DNA from 2 places in the Mesorhizobium sp. M1078 genome. Region 1 is predicted to be linked to the other one. Evidence: riboswitches for the same ligand, from Rfam matches in the RefSeq annotation. Region 1 holds a riboswitch; the other holds the start of a gene.
What was found. A riboswitch is a leader RNA that binds a small molecule or an ion and turns the genes downstream of it on or off. The one in region 1 is predicted to bind cobalamin.
Positions count from the first base shown of each region.

Region 2: linked by a shared signal. The riboswitch ahead of NKH38_RS20470 (aromatic ring-hydroxylating oxygenase subunit alpha) and the one ahead of NKH38_RS07895 (DUF1636 family protein) in region 1 are both predicted to bind cobalamin.

Region 1 is NZ_JAMYMP010000004.1:28,323-35,881, forward strand. It holds gene cobN (cobaltochelatase subunit CobN) at 1-2,205, opposite strand, end outside; gene cobW (cobalamin biosynthesis protein CobW) at 2,224-3,276, opposite strand; gene NKH38_RS07895 (DUF1636 family protein) at 3,279-3,707, opposite strand; cobalamin riboswitch at 3,746-3,950, opposite strand; gene NKH38_RS07900 (winged helix-turn-helix domain-containing protein) at 3,980-5,182, opposite strand; gene NKH38_RS07905 (NADH-quinone oxidoreductase subunit A) at 5,511-5,876, shown strand; gene NKH38_RS07910 (NuoB/complex I 20 kDa subunit family protein) at 5,867-6,448, shown strand; gene NKH38_RS07915 (NADH-quinone oxidoreductase subunit C) at 6,453-7,058, shown strand; gene NKH38_RS07920 (NADH-quinone oxidoreductase subunit D) at 7,068-7,559, shown strand, end outside.
Region 2 is NZ_JAMYMP010000015.1:128,959-136,517, forward strand. It holds gene NKH38_RS20440 (glycosyltransferase family 2 protein) at 1-116, opposite strand, end outside; gene NKH38_RS20445 (glycosyltransferase family 2 protein) at 101-853, opposite strand; gene NKH38_RS20450 (glycosyltransferase family 2 protein) at 887-1,630, opposite strand; gene NKH38_RS20455 (serine kinase) at 1,627-2,676, opposite strand; gene NKH38_RS20460 (PqqD family protein) at 2,829-3,251, opposite strand; gene NKH38_RS20465 (FAD-binding oxidoreductase) at 3,413-4,513, opposite strand; gene NKH38_RS20470 (aromatic ring-hydroxylating oxygenase subunit alpha) at 4,551-5,798, opposite strand; cobalamin riboswitch at 5,916-6,117, opposite strand; gene NKH38_RS20475 (DUF680 domain-containing protein) at 6,617-6,823, shown strand; gene NKH38_RS20480 (DUF680 domain-containing protein) at 6,889-7,092, shown strand; gene NKH38_RS20485 (DUF680 domain-containing protein) at 7,164-7,397, shown strand; gene NKH38_RS20490 (ABC transporter ATP-binding protein) at 7,471-7,559, opposite strand, start outside.

The DNA.
Region 1 (7,559 bases):
ATCGCGGCGGCGGCGGTCGAGGCCGTCGGCCTGGGCATATTCGTCGACGAGGCGTTCGAGCCTGTGCTGCCCTTCGTCGAGGCCGGCACCGGTCAGCGGCGGCGGCAGATGGCCAAGCGTGACGGCGGCGATACGCCGCTTCGCCTGCGCCGCTTCGCCGGGATTGGAGACGATGAAGGGGTAAATGACGGGCAACGAGCCGGTGACGATCTCGGGGAAGCAGTTTTGTGAGAGCGCTACCGTCTTGCCGGGCAGCCATTCCAGCGTGCCATGAGCGCCGACATGGATGAGAGCATGGATGCGGAGCGATTTGCGCAGCCACAGGCCGAAGGCGATGAGGTTGTGGCGGGGAGGGAGCGTCGGGTCGTGGTAATCGGCGCGGCGGTGGGCCGAGCGGCCACGGTCGGGGGCGAGAGCGACAGTGATGTTGCCGAAGGTGGCGGCGCGGAAGGGGAAGCCGCTCTTACCCTCCCCCTTGTGGGGAGGGTGGCCCGCAGGGCCGGGTTGGGGTGGTGCACCGCTACCCCCACCCCGTTTCGCGCCATCCGCTTCGCGAATGTCGCGAACCGACCCTCCCCACAAGGGGGAGGGTGAAGGGGCGCCCCATGCCGCCTCGACTGCAGCCAGTGCGTCAGCCGGCAAATCCTTTGAGAAGTCCAGATACTCCTCCAACCCCAGCCCATCGCCTCTCCGCTCCAACGGGTCCAGCAACTCACGCGGCGTTTGCGGAATCCCTTCAACGCGATAGCCCTGCTCCTTCAGGTCATGCAGCATGGCCAGCACGCTGGACGGCACATCCAGGCCCACTGCATAGCCAGTGCGGCCGGGCGCGCTCGGATAGTCCGGAATGAGGATCGCCAACTTACGCGTCGCGCGGGGCGTCTGCTGCAGCTTGATGAACGCCGCGACACGCTCCGCCACTTGCGCCACGCGATCCGGTTCCGGCCGGTTTGCAAAGGCGCGGTGGCCGAGTGCCGGGTCGGTTTCGCTCTCGCCCTTGAAGGAAATCGCGCCGGCCAGGATGCGGCCGTCGAGTTCGGGCAGCACGACATGCATGGCAAGGTCGGCGGGCGCCAGGCCGCGCTGGTTGTTGTCCCAGACGTCGCGGCGGGTGGTGGCGACGATGACCTGGAAGACAGGCACGCCGGCGCGGTCGAACAGGGTTTCGACGCCGGGTTCGGCGCCGGAAGCGAAGGCGGTTGCGGTGATGATGGCGGCGGGGTTGAGTGCGGCCAGCGCGGTTCCGACGAAGGCCAGGGAGGTCGGGTCTTTGAGGCTGGAGACGAAGATCGGGACCGGTCTCATGCCGCGTTGGCGCAGTGCATCAAAAAGCGCATCGATTGGCGCGACATCGGCGGCCAGCAGCATTGAGCGGTAGAAGAGGATGGGGATGATGGGAGAGTTGATGTTGTCTGCGCCGAGTTCCCGCCCACCCCCCTCTGTCCTGCCGGACATCTCCCCCGGAAGGGGGGAGATTGTGCTCTCATAAATGTTTTCGCCAATCGCAGACCTTGCGGAGATCTCCAAAGGAGCAGGAGAGGAGCCGCCTTTGGTGACGGCTGATCTCCCCCCTTGCGGGGGAGATGTCCGGCAGGACAGAGGGGGGTGTGAAGGAACGCCGACATCGGCCAAATCCAACTTGCCTACGACGCCGCGGCCTGGCTCGTAGTAGCCAGCTTTCGGCACGCTGACCGGCTCAGCCGCCGCCACATCGGACCCAGCCAACCCCGCTAGCCGCTGCATCAGTGCTGCCATATTCTCCGGTCCGCCCTCGCGGAAATAGCCAAGCAGGCCGTCCAACTCCTCGCGCGGCAGCGTCGAGGCTTCGATCAGCCTGAAATCCTCGTCGTGGCTTTCACCCGGCAGCAGTGCCAGCTTGATGCCGTTCGCACGGGCAGTCGCGGCAAGCTGGTCGCAGCCATAGCGCCACCAGTCGTAGCCGCCGAGGATGCGCACCAAAATCACCTTGGCGTGGCGGGCGACGCTGTCGATCCAGAGGTCCACGGACATGGGATGGCGCAGGTCGCGCAGCGCCGCCAGCCGCATCGACGGCAGGCGGACGGCATCGGCCTTCCAGGCCGCCGCGAGGCCGGCGAGGTCGCTGTCGGTGAAGGACAGCACCACGATATCCGCCGGCGTCTGCCCGAGATCGACGGGCTCGGCGAGATCGTCGAGCGAGGCGGAGGTCGTGGTGAGTATGTGCATCGCGGCTCGTGCCTGAGATCAGCCGGCGAGTATACGCTCGATCGCCGGGCGGTTCAGCCCCTTCAGGCCAATGACGACGAGACGCGAGCGGCGATCGTCTTCGGTCGTCCAGGCGCGGTCATAATAATGGTTGACGCGTCGGCCGACGGCCTGCAGCAAAAGCCGCATCGGCTTGCCGCCGACATCGACGAAGCCTTTCACGCGCAGAACATTCTCTTCCTCGGCCACCGTAGCGACGCGCCTGGCCAGTTCGTCCGGATTGGTGATCGAGGGGATGTCGACGATGAAGGTGTCGAAATCGTCATGCTCGTGGTCGAAGGCGCCGTCATGGTGCGACTTGCGGTTCTCGATGTCGTCTTCGACGGCGAGACCGAGGCCAAGCAGCACCGACGGGTCGACCTTGCCATGCGCGGTCGGCACGATTTTTACCGCGCGGGCGGAATGCTCATTGATGATGGTGTTGGCGCGGGCCGAACCGGCTGAATCCATCAAATCGCTCTTCGACAGGATGATCAAATCGGCGCAGGCGATCTGGTCTTCGAAGACTTCTTCGACGGGGTCGTCATGGTCGAGCGTCTCGTCCTGGACACGCTGCGCCTGAAGCGCGTCCATGTCGTTGGCGACGCGTCCCTCGGCCAGCGCCGGGCCGTCTACCACGGCGATGACACCGTCGACCGTCACCCGGCTCTTCACGCTCGGCCACTGGAACGCCTGGACCAGCGGCTTGGGCAGAGCGAGGCCCGAGGTCTCGATCAGGATGTGGTCGACCCTCGGCGTCAGTGCGAGGATTTTGTCGAGGGCGGGCACGAAATCGTCGGCGACTGTACAGCAGATGCAGCCATTGGCCAGTTCGACGATGTTTTCCTCGGGGCAAGTGTCGATGCCGCACCCTTTGAGAATCTCGCCGTCGATGCCGATGTCGCCGAACTCGTTGACGATGATGGCAATGCGCTTGCCCCCGGCGTTTTCCAGGAGATGGCGGACCAGCGTCGTCTTGCCGGCGCCGAGAAAGCCGGTGACGACGGTGCAGGGAACACGGGAGAGATTGCCGGTCGGGTTTGAAACGTTCATCGTCAGTCCTTCAGCATATCGAGGGGTGGGATGCGGGCAACGAGGCCGCGCTTGAGGCTATCGGGCCGGCCGCGCCACGGGATGAGACCGTCGGTCGAAGTCGCGAAGAGCTTTGCGCCGGTGACGAGATCGGCGCCGCTGGTTGCGGCCAGATCGCCGAAGACATAGCTCCAGCAGCCATCACGCAGGATCGCGGCGCTGAGGCGGCGCTTGCAATTGCCGAGACATTCGGCGGTGCGGACGCGGATGTTGTCATCGGCTGCGGCGAGGCGCGTGTCGTCGGCCAGCAGTTCGCCGGCGCGGGGGTGAGCGTCTGAGCCGGTTTCATCGCGGCATGAGGCGCAGACGATGACGGTCACGCCAGCCAACGCGTCGCTATTGGCAGACGAAACATCCGCTGTGCCAGCCGAAAAACTGCTGTTCTGGTCCAAAAACCGTGCTCCTTGCCCGGAAACCCGCCAGGCGATCGGATACTTTGTCTCAGACGGCAGGTCTCCTGGCTCGCGGGTCATCGCCTTGGTTAGCCGCCTTCCCGGTGTTACCCAGTGGCTTTCGGCCTTGGCTCTTCGCTTACAGTTGCGGGGACAGCCGCGGATTTGGGATTTTCGTCCCGCACCGCATTCCCTCTTGGCCCTTGCCGTTGCGGGCAGGGGACCGTCTGGAGCGGATTTAGGCTGTTGCGGGGAGTTGTGTCAACGCACTGCTACGACATGGCGATGTCGACCAGGGGTTTCCCCAGATTGCCGGCCGGCGCCACTTCGATGCGCTCAAGGCCAAGCCAGCCCTGCATCTGCTTCAATTCCTCGAACAGCTCTGCGGCAGTTTCCGGCGGTGCGCCTGCTTCGGCGTAGGCGGCGTGGACGCGTAAGACACTCGCAGGCCGGTCGGCCTTGAGATCGACGCGGGCGACGATCCGGTCGCCGAGCAGGAAGGGCAGCACGTAGTAGCCATATTGGCGCTTTTCGGCCGGCGTGTAGATCTCGATGCGGTAGTGGAAATCGAACAGGCGCTCGGTGCGCGAGCGCTCGAAGACCACCGGATCGAAGGGCGCCAGTAGCGCGCGGGCCTCGATCTTTCGCGGCAGACGGGCGTCCTTATAGAGGTAAGCCGGCTTGTCCCAGCCTTCGACGCGCACCGGCAGCAGTTCGCCCAACTCGACCAGTTCCTCCAGCCGGCCCTTCATATCGGCCGGCGACAGGCGGAAATAGTCGCGCAGGTGACCCGACGTCGCGATGCCGTGGGCGCGGGCGGAAATGCGCAGCAATTCGCGGTGCGCGTCCTCGGCCGCCGGCACCGGCAGGTCGAGGATCGCCTGCGGCAGCACGCGCTCGGGCAGGTCGTAGAAACGCTCGAAGCCACGGCGGTGCGCCGTGGTGATGCGTCCGGCCCAGAAGAGCCATTCGAAGGCGTGCTTGGCGTGGCTCCAGCCCCACCAGCCGCCCGAACCTTTCTGGCCCTCCAGTGCCGAAGCGGCAATCGGGCCGCGCTCGGCGACCGCGCGGTAGATCTCTTCGATATAGGCGGCGTGCTCGCGGCCCCATTTGGCGAGGCCCAGATACATTTCGTCGCCGCTTTCAGCGCGCTGCATGCGCCAGCGCATCAGTGGGTAGGTCTCGACCGGCAGGAACGAGGCCTCATGCGCCCAGTACTCGAACACGGTGCGCTTGCGGGTGATTGCGGCATTGTCGAGCAGGGTGAGCGGGTAGGGGCCAAGGCGCGAATAGAGCGGCATATAGTGGGCGCGCACCACGGCGCTGACGGAATCGATCTGCAGCAGGCCGGTGCGCGACAGCACGCGGGCGAGGTGGCGGCGATCGGGCGTGCCGACCGGGCGGGGATCGAGAAATCCTTGCGCGGCGAGCGCGATGCGCCTGGCCGTCGGGAGTGAGATATTGTCCTTCGTCAAAGTGTCTTGCCTCGAACCATTTTTCCCGACTTTAGCCGGCGATTCCGGTCATGCTAGCAGGCAAATGGCGGGAGATGTGTCAGGAGACAAAAGTGGAGTGAAAGATGAAGGAAATCAAACAGGAGGAGATCGGACCAGTTTTTCCCGGCCTGCCGTCCAGCACTGTCTTTTGAACAAGGTTTGACTTGCTTCGCTGAAAGCCCTGCGCTAACCCTCGCCGCGTTGCAGCAAAGGCACCTAAAACGGTTCAGCGGTTAAACTGTCGCGCTTCCGCATTAGGGTTGGTTGCTGTAATCAAAGTGGATTGGCCGCCAACGGAAAGCCGAGCATGAACGTACTCCTCAGTTCATACCTGCCCATCGTCCTCTTCATCGCCGTGGCCGCAGTTGTAGGCTTGGCGCTTATCATCGCGCCGTTCCTGGTGGCTTATCGCAATCCCGATCCGGAGAAGCTTTCCGCCTACGAGTGCGGGTTCAACTCGTTCGACGATGCCCGGATGAAATTCGACATCCGCTTCTACCTGGTGTCGATCCTGTTCATCATCTTCGATCTGGAAGTGGCCTTCCTGTTTCCGTGGGCGGTGTCGTTCTCGAAGATCGGCATGCTCGGTTTCTGGTCGATGATGGTGTTTTTGGCGGTGCTGACCATCGGCTTTGCCTATGAATGGAAAAAAGGAGCGCTGGAATGGGATTGAACGACAGTTCCGGAACGCTCGTCGCGCCGAAGCCCAAAGGCCTGATCGACCCCAATACCGGACGTCCGGTCGGTTCCGACGATCCGTTCTTCCTCGAGATCAACAATGAACTGGCCGACAAGGGTTTTCTGGTCACCTCGACCGAGGCGCTGATCACCTGGGCACGCAGCGGCTCGCTGATGTTCATGACCTTCGGTCTCGCCTGCTGTGCCGTCGAGATGATCCACACCTCGATGCCGCGCTATGATTCTGAAAGGTTTGGCGTGGCTCCTCGCGCGTCGCCGCGCCAGTCCGACATCATGATCGTGGCGGGAACGCTGACCAACAAGATGGCCCCGGCTTTGCGCAAGGTCTACGACCAGATGCCGGAGCCGCGCTACGTCATCTCGATGGGCTCCTGCGCCAATGGCGGCGGCTATTATCACTATTCCTATTCGGTGGTGCGCGGCTGCGACCGCATCGTGCCGGTCGACATCTATGTGCCCGGCTGCCCGCCAAGCGCCGAAGCGCTGCTCTACGGCATTCTTCTCCTGCAGAAGAAGATCCGCCGCACCGGCACGATCGAACGGTAGACCCATGGCCGCATCCCTGAGCGAACTGTCGACCTATCTCGGCGAAAAGCTGCCGGGCCGCGTCACCGATGCAGTGCTTGCCTATGGCGAACTGACGATCTCGGTTGCTACAGACAATCTGATCGAGGTGACAAGCTTCCTGCGTGACGATTCGGGCTGCCAGTTCATTTCGATCATCGATATCTGCGGCGCCGACTACCCGTCGCGCGTCAAGCGTTTCGATGTCGTCTATCATCTGCTGTCGCCGAAGCAGAATTTGCGCATCCGCATCAAGGTGCAGGCCGACGAAGAGACGCTGGTGCCGTCGCTCACCGCTGTCTATCCCGGCGCCGACTGGTATGAGCGCGAAGCCTACGATCTCTATGGCGTGCTGTTCTCCGGCCATCCGGACCTGCGCCGTATCCTCACGGATTACGGCTTCGAGGGCCATCCCCTGCGCAAGGACTTCCCGCTGACAGGTTTCGTCGAGGTGCGCTACGACGACGAAGCCAAGCGCGTGATCTACGAGCCGGTGGAATTGAAGCAGGAATTCCGCAATTTCGATTTTCTTTCGCCATGGGAAGGGACGGATTACGTCCTGCCTGGGGACGAAAAAGCCAAGACGAATTGAGGCGCCAGAATGGCTGAAACCTCCGTCCGCAACTTCAACATCAACTTCGGACCGCAGCACCCTGCGGCGCACGGTGTTTTGCGTCTTGTGCTGGAGCTCGACGGCGAAGTGGTCGATCGCGTCGATCCGCATATCGGCCTGCTCCATCGCGGCACCGAAAAGCTGATCGAGCACAAGACCTACCTGCAGGCCGTGCCCTATCTCGACCGGCTCGACTATTGCGCACCGATGAACCAGGAGCATGCCTTCGCGCTCGCCACCGAGCGGTTGCTCGGCATCGAAGTGCCGAAGCGCGGCCAGCTGATCCGCGTGCTCTATTCCGAGCTCAGCCGCATCATGTCGCACATCCTCAATGTGACGACGCAGGCGCTGGATATCGGCGCGCTGACGCCGCCGCTGTGGGGTTTCGTCGAACGCGAAAAGCTGATGGTGTTTTATGAGCGCGCTTCCGGTTCGCGCATGCACGCGGCCTATTTCCGTCCGGGCGGTGTGCACCAGGAT
Region 2 (7,559 bases), on a different contig from region 1:
ATGGCGTCGGGCTGGATCGTCTGGGCCGCGACCGATCGCAGCGTCTCGGCGATGGTGGCGGTCGCGTTGAAGGCCGGAATGACGACGCCGTAGCTGGCCATCACAGGAAACGCCAATTCGCAAGTTCCTTGAAATCGAAGATGCCGTCGACAGGGTGCAAGGAGCGGTCGGCCTCGCGCCGTTTCATCGACTTGTAGACGGCGCGCATGAATTCGCGAAAAGGAACATCGGCCTGCCTGGTCATGTTGCCGGGATGGCGCCGGTAATAGAGCGCAACAGTGTCGGGCATCGTGAATTTCGGCCCGCTTTCGAAAGTGCGCAGCAGATAGTCGGTGTCCTCGGCCTGGTGGAAATCCTCGTCGAAGCTGCCGATGCGTTCGACCAACCGCCGGACGAAGATAGCGGGAGACAGGTGAATGCCGCGAACCGTCACCGAGTGGCTGTCGGCTGTCGGCTCCAGCGTATCGTCATCTATGTCGTCGACCAGCGTCATGCGCGAATAGGTCAGCTCGAGGGTGGGGTCTGCGTCGAAACAGGCCAGATCCGCCTTGAAGCGGCCCGGCGGGGAAATGTCGTCCGAATCGAGAAACGATATCAGCCCGGTCTGCGGCAGCAATTGCCGCAAGCCCGCGTTGCGCGCCCGCGTCACCCCGGCATTCTCCTGCTGGAAAAGGCGAATGCACGGCGCCTCCGCGATCAGCGAGCGCACGACCGCCGCCGAACTGTCGGTCGAACCGTCATCGATAACGATGATGTCGAGATCGGCGGCATCGCGCTGCCTCAGCAGCGAGCGCAGCGCGGAGCCGACATGGCGTTCGCGGTTGTAGACCGGCATGATCACGCTCAGCTTCACGCACGCATTCCAGGCTGTGATCTGTTCATTGTTTCACCACTCTGCCGGGCGCTTGATCTCGAAAAGCCCCTCGACCGGGCGCCGCGACGGATCGGCCTTGCGCCGCCGCAAGGATTTCTGAATTACACGTAGGTATTCGCGCACCGCCACATCCCTTTGCTTGGTCAAATTGCCGGGGTGGCGCCGGTAGTATACCGCGACGGTGTCGGGAAAAATGTGCTTTGGGCTGGTTTCGAAAATGCGCAGCAGATAGTCGGCGTCTTCGCCCTGCCGGAACTCCTCGTCGAAAGCACCAGCACGGTCGATGAGTGCCCTGCGGAATATCCCGGCGCTAAGGCTGACGCCGCGCACGGTGGGACCTGCGCCGCCCGGTGCCGGCTGAAGGGCTTCGTCATCCATGAGATCGACGCGCGTCATCAGCGAGTAGGTCAGCTCGAGCGCAGGGTCGGCCGCGAACAGGGGTAGGCCAGCCTTGAATCGTCCAGCCGGCGAGACGTCGTCCGAATCCAGGAACGACACCAGTTCGGTTTGCGGCAGCAACTGCCTCAGCCCTGTGTTGCGCGCGTTGGCCACGCCCTGGTTTGCCTGCTGGAACAGGCGGATGCACGACGCTTCCCGCATGATGGCGCGGACTGCTTCAACGGAGCTGTCCGTCGAGCCATCGTCGACAACGATGATATCGAGATCGGCATCGTCGCGTTGCCTGAGCAGGGACCGCAACGTCGAAACGACATAGATCTCCCGATTGCAGACCGGCACGATGACGCTCAACTTCATGCGGCGCCCCGAAGGACGAAATCCGCAATCGTGCCGGCGATCTCGCGCGGCTCGGTCCCCAGCGACAGCCGGTAGCATGGCAGATCGCGGGTAAGCTCGCTGAAAAAGCGAAAGCCCGCTTCCCGCTCGCCCGGCATCTGCACGATTCCTGACGGCGCCAGGGCGATCATGGCATCCTTGCGCGATATGGGCATGACCGAGCTTCTCGCACCTCCCCTGATATGGGGCACTATCAAAGCAATAATGTCCAGACTTGCAGGAGTTGGTCGAGGCGCGATCTCGTCGATGTGAAAGGCATGCTTGCCTTGCCAGTTCAGCGGTTCGTACGACTTTAGCCGCTCCTCCAGCTTCAGCCGCTTGAAGCCCTCCGGATCCTGCTTGAGCGTGGCAAACAGCGGATAGGCCGTCACCCCCCCGGTCCGGTCGATCAGCACATAGTCGTCGCCGACGCTATCGAGCCCATTGAGCAGGCCGGCGACGACCGTTCCCGATTTTCCGGCTCCCCCGGAGCCCGCCAGCAACACGCCCTTGCCATCGATGCCCAGCGTGCCGGCATGGGTAAGCCGCATGCCGCGCGCCGCATATTCCCAATGCAGGAAGGCGCGCAGCGGCGCCGCCTGTTCCCATGGCGGAAAGGCCTCGGCCGCCATCATCAGCTGCGCCCCGACATGGCGTTGCGGATCATGGAACTGCCAGAAATCGAGGTCATGATAGTAGCTGCCGCGCAATCCGGCCTCTTCCAGCCGGTTGGCAAAGGCATGATGGTTGTAATCGCCTCGGCCCCAGGTGGCCGGGGCGAGGACGCCATCGATGCCCGGGTGGGCGACGAAAATGCGGCAGCCGTCAGATGCAGACGGATTTTCCGGGGCCGGTATGAAGGCATGGCTCATGGCTTCCGCCAGCGTGCCATGGTCGAGATGGACACTCAGCTCCAGTCCCGGCAACCGCACGCTGGTGGTAACGGGATAGAAGGCGGCGGCGCTTTCCGCGGCCGCCAGCACATGGCGGGCATAATCCGGCAGGGTTTGCAGCGTGATCAAAGGCATGTGTTGGTTGTTCAGCGTCCAGAATTGCGCCGGGTCGCCTGATGCATGTCGCTCGGGGTGGCCCCGGTTTTGAGACGACGACATGCATAAAATCAAAGATCTAAACCGCGTCGCCTGAGTCCGTTCAAACGCGACGCGCTTTAGGGAAACGATTATGCCTGTTTCACCGCCGGCCAGCCGAGAGGTTCCTCGACCTCATGGATCGGGTCGACAATGATGAGATCGGCAAGGTCGTCATGGACATCGACCTTGAGCGGCTCATTGCTGGCAGCAAGCGCAGACGACAGCTCGCCCGAAAGCGGTTGTGCCGATGTTTCGGCTGGCGCAAGCAACCCGAAATCGAGCAGTCGGGCAACGAAGCTTTCGAGGTCGGCCAGGCTTATTTTTGCGGCGCCCGCGGCAGCTCCGACCAGCGCTTCAGTGGCGACGCCGGACGACAAAGCCTGCCAGACCCGGCTGCCGGAATCGGAAAAGCCGAAATACTTACCGTTCGAAAGATCGAGAACGACGGCTTCGCCATCGAATGATTCGAAAACGATGTCCTTGCTTGCGACCGCGTAGACCCGCTGTTGCATCGCTCTGTCCCCCGTTCCATGCGCCCATGAAGGGATGCGCCAGTTTCACGGTCTGCCAGCCCTTCCTAAGTGCGTCTAAATCACTCGGCCTATGCTTGGCAAGACAAAGACCCGCGAACACAACGCCTGCGTCGGTGACCGTTGCGGCGAAGTCGACCGGCTCAAGCCTCGATTTCGAGCGCCGACAATGGTTTCGAGCAGCAGGCAAGGATAAAACCGTCATCGATCTCGTGGTCGAGGATGCCGCCATTGTGGCTCATCTCGACTTCGCCGGAGACCTTCTTCACCTTGCAGGTGCCGCACAGGCCGAACTCGCAGGCGGCGGGAATCCGCACGCCCGAGCTGCGCGCTGTCTGTAGCACGGTCTGGCCGGCGACGCAGCCGGCATCGACCTCCGAAAGCGAGAAGCGGATCGGCGTCACGGCTTCGACAGGTGCAGCGATGCCGTCCTCGACCGGGGAGGCAAACGGCGCCGGAATTTCCTCCACCACAGGCGCGGCAAAGCTCTCCTGATGGTATTTCGTCATGTCGAAGCCGGCGGCATCCAGCATGCCGCGCACGGCGCGCATGAACGGATCGGGGCCGCAGCAGAAGATTTCGCGCTCGCGGAAATCCGGAGCCAGCAAGGGCAGCCGGATCGCGTCGATGCGCCCCATATGACCGTACCAGCCCTCGCGGCTGGAACGTTCCTCGATCATGAAGCCGAGCGACAGGCCGGGCATATGGCCGCCGAGCAGTTCGAGTTCCTTGCGGAAGATGATCTCTTCGGCACGCCGCGCGCAGTTGACGAAACCGACATCGGTCCATGGCGCGCAGTCGTTCAGCCAGCGCAGCATCGACATCATCGGCGTCACGCCGGAGCCGGCGGAAATGAACAGGTATTTGGCCGCCGGGTGGCTGTGCAACGAGAAGTCGCCGGCCGGTCCGTAGGCCTTGACATGCGAACCGGGCACCAGATGGTCGAACATCCAGCGCGTGCCGATGCTGCCCGGTTGCGCCTTCACTGTCACCGCGATCGAAAACGGCCGCGATGGCGACGACGACAGCGTATAGGTGCGCATCAGCGGCCCGTCCGGTGTCGGCAGTTCCAGCGTCAGGAACTGGCCCGGCTTGTAGCGGAACCAGGTCTGGTTGTCGGAGCGGAAGGTGAAGGTCTTGACGTCAGGCGCCTCGTCGCTGACGCCGATCACTTCCAGCACCTGCAGCCTATCGTTCCAGGGCGCCATCTGGTCGAGATGGCGATAGAGCCCAAGATCCGTCATCGCATTCATCCTCCGGTCCTTCTTCGCCTGCTCCAGCTCACGCGACGCTGCGCAGCGCCGGCCTGCCACCTTCGGCAAGGCGCGGGCCGATGAAGGCCGCGTACCATTCGACGAACTGGATCACGCCGCCCTCGTGCAGCTCCGAATAGGGGCCGGGCTCATAGGCCGGAGACAGGATGCCGAAGGCGTTTTCCTCGACGATGCGGCGGTCCTGGTCGTTGGTCTCGGTCCAGACATGGGTGAGCTCCTCAAGGTTGTAGTCGACCCCCTCGACCGCATCCTTGTGCACCAGCCACTTGGTCGTCACCGCGGTTTCGGTGGCGCTGATCGGCAGCACCCGGAAGGTGACCGCATGGTCGATCAGTATGTGGTTCCAAGTCGTCGGATAGTGGTAGTGCATCAAGGTGCCGATGCGGTCGGCGGCAAGAGTGTCGGACAGGTTCTTCGTCACCGCGCGCTTTCCGGACATCGTGTAGCTGACGGCATCGCGCAGCAGCGGCGCGCGGGTGGCGCGGTATTGCCCGGCCGGATCGATGCGGAACTTGCTCGGCAGGCCCGCCGCCTCGCATTTCGCCCAGTGCGCCAGCATCTCCGGATCGCTGTCGGCGCCCTGCACGCCGGTCACCGTCGGCGCTTCGGGGAATGTCTTGCACAGCTCTGGATGATTGCCGGCGCAGTGATAGCATTCGCGGTTGTTTTCCCAGACCAGCTTCCAGTTGCCCTTCTCGATGATGGTGCTCTCGAAGGCGACCTTGGCTTCATTCAGCCGGTGCGGCTTGAGGTAGGGCTCTATCATGGCGCGCATCGGCGCAAAGTCGGCAGGTTCTTTCGCCAGGCAGATGAAGATGTAGCCGCCGACGCTCTCGCAGGCGACGGGCTTCAGGCCGAACTGGCTCTTGTCGAAACCGTCGGCCATCTGGCGGGCAAACAGCAGCCGGCCGTCAAGCTCGTAGGTCCACTGGTGATAGGGGCAGACAAGCTTTGCCGCCATGCCCTTCTCAGTGTTGCAGACACGGCTGCCGCGATGGCGGCAGGAATTGTGAAAGGCGTTGATGTTGCCCTTCTGGTCGCGGACCAGCACCACCGGATAATCGCCGATCTGCACGGTGATATAGCTGCCGGGCTTCGGCAGTTCGCAATCATGGCCGATGAACAGCCAGTCGCGATACCAGATGAGCTCCATGTCGAGCTTGAAATAGTCCGGGTCGGTGTAGAAGGGCTGTTCCAGCGAAAAGCCTTGCTTGCGGCCGTTCAGGAGCCTCAGCATGTCGTTGCGCGTATCCATAGTTCTGTCCTCGTGGTTTAAGGACTGAACTTGGTGGTGATGGAGGAAGGATCGGACGCAGGCCGGCGTGGCTCCGGACATGCACTATCCACCTCTTGACCGCCCACCGCGATCAGTCGAGTCTAGGCATCTCGGGCTGGTTTCCGGGCTCTGGAGTTGTCCTTGCGGACCATCGCGACACCTTCCCAGGCTCTTGCCCAGTGGTCTCCCGTTGCGACTTGAACTCCACCACCGTTGCGGGGGCAGCGCCGGATTCTGACCGGCTTCCCAATTCTCCGCTGCGTCGTCACGAAGCGGCACCTGAGATGCGATCATCTAATCACGGCAGCGATCGCGACGTCGGCATGAAAGCGACATCATATCCATGCGGCGCGACACGCGCGGCATACGCCCCCCGCCGCCGGTCAAAGAGCTGAGACGTTTCTTGCGAGGCCATCATCGCCGTTTCGAATCGCTGCGGATCCAGTTCGATCGGGGGCAAAAAGGGCTCAACGGTATCGAAAAGTTACTATTAGCAATCTCTAATCGAACCGAACGGTTCGTTTCTGTTGACAATGCGTGCAGGACGGTGTGAACGACGGCCCGGAAACCGACACCGGAGCGAACCACTCGGTTCGGCATAAGCGACTGAAAACAATGCGACAAATGACCATAGAGGAACTTTCTGGCACAATTTCAAGGTGCAGGACCGTGGTCCACATGGAACAACTTCGTGATTGGAAACCAGCCTATGGCTTTCCCACATCGGGGCTGTCCGAACGACGCGAATTCCTCCCAAGACACGCCGCTAGACGGACAGACAAACTGGAGTCCTAAAAATGAAAAAGATCATCTTCACTGCCGCAGCCGTTTTGGCGATCACCGGCAGCGCCTTCGCCGGTAGCGACAATTACGGTTCCAATGGTGCGAACCAGCCAGCCGTCTCGGTCGACAGCTCGTATACGGCTTCCATTCAGAAGCCGGCGCACGCTGACAAGCAGCCTGTCGTTCAGGGCGCCGACCGCGACCTCTACGGCAATCGCTGATCCCGACCAAAGAAGGGCAGCTATCCCGCCCTTCTTGGGATCTCAAAAAATTCAGGAGTATTGAAATGAAAAAGATCATCCTTGCTGCCGCCGCCGTTTTGGCCATCTCCGGCAGCGCTTTCGCCGGCAGCGACAACTACGGTTCGAACGGCGCCAACCAGCCTGCGATTACGTCGACCGATAGTGGCCATACGGCTTCGGTTGAGAAGTCGGCTCCAGCCGAGCAGGCGCCTGCCCACGGTGCCGACCGTAACCTTTTCGGCCGCTAAAAGCCGGTTTCCAGCACGTGGCGGGCTTATCTGCTGCAGCTGGCGGCATCAGAAAAATTCAGGAGACTAAAATGAAGAAGATCGTTCTTGCCACCGCAGCCGTTCTGGCTGTTTCGAGCGCTGCCTTTGCCGGCAGCGACAATTATGGCTCCGAAGGCGCCAACCAGCCGGCCGCTGCCGTCGACACCACCCGCACTTCGTCGACCGGCACCAACTCGGCGGTCTACAAGCTGCTGAACTCGTCGAACGACCAACAGAAGTTCGTTCCTCAGAGCAGCGACAGGGATCGGTTCGGCAACAACTAACAGCCGAAGCTTAAAAAAAGAGCGGCGGGCCTGGCCCGCCGCTCTTTTTTCATGCCTGTACGACGCAGCTATCTCAAGCCGCCTTCACTTCCACCGGCTTGAGCGAGAAGGAGTGCCCATCGGCGTCGAAGATGTGCAGGTCCCCGGCATCCGCGGTCAGTC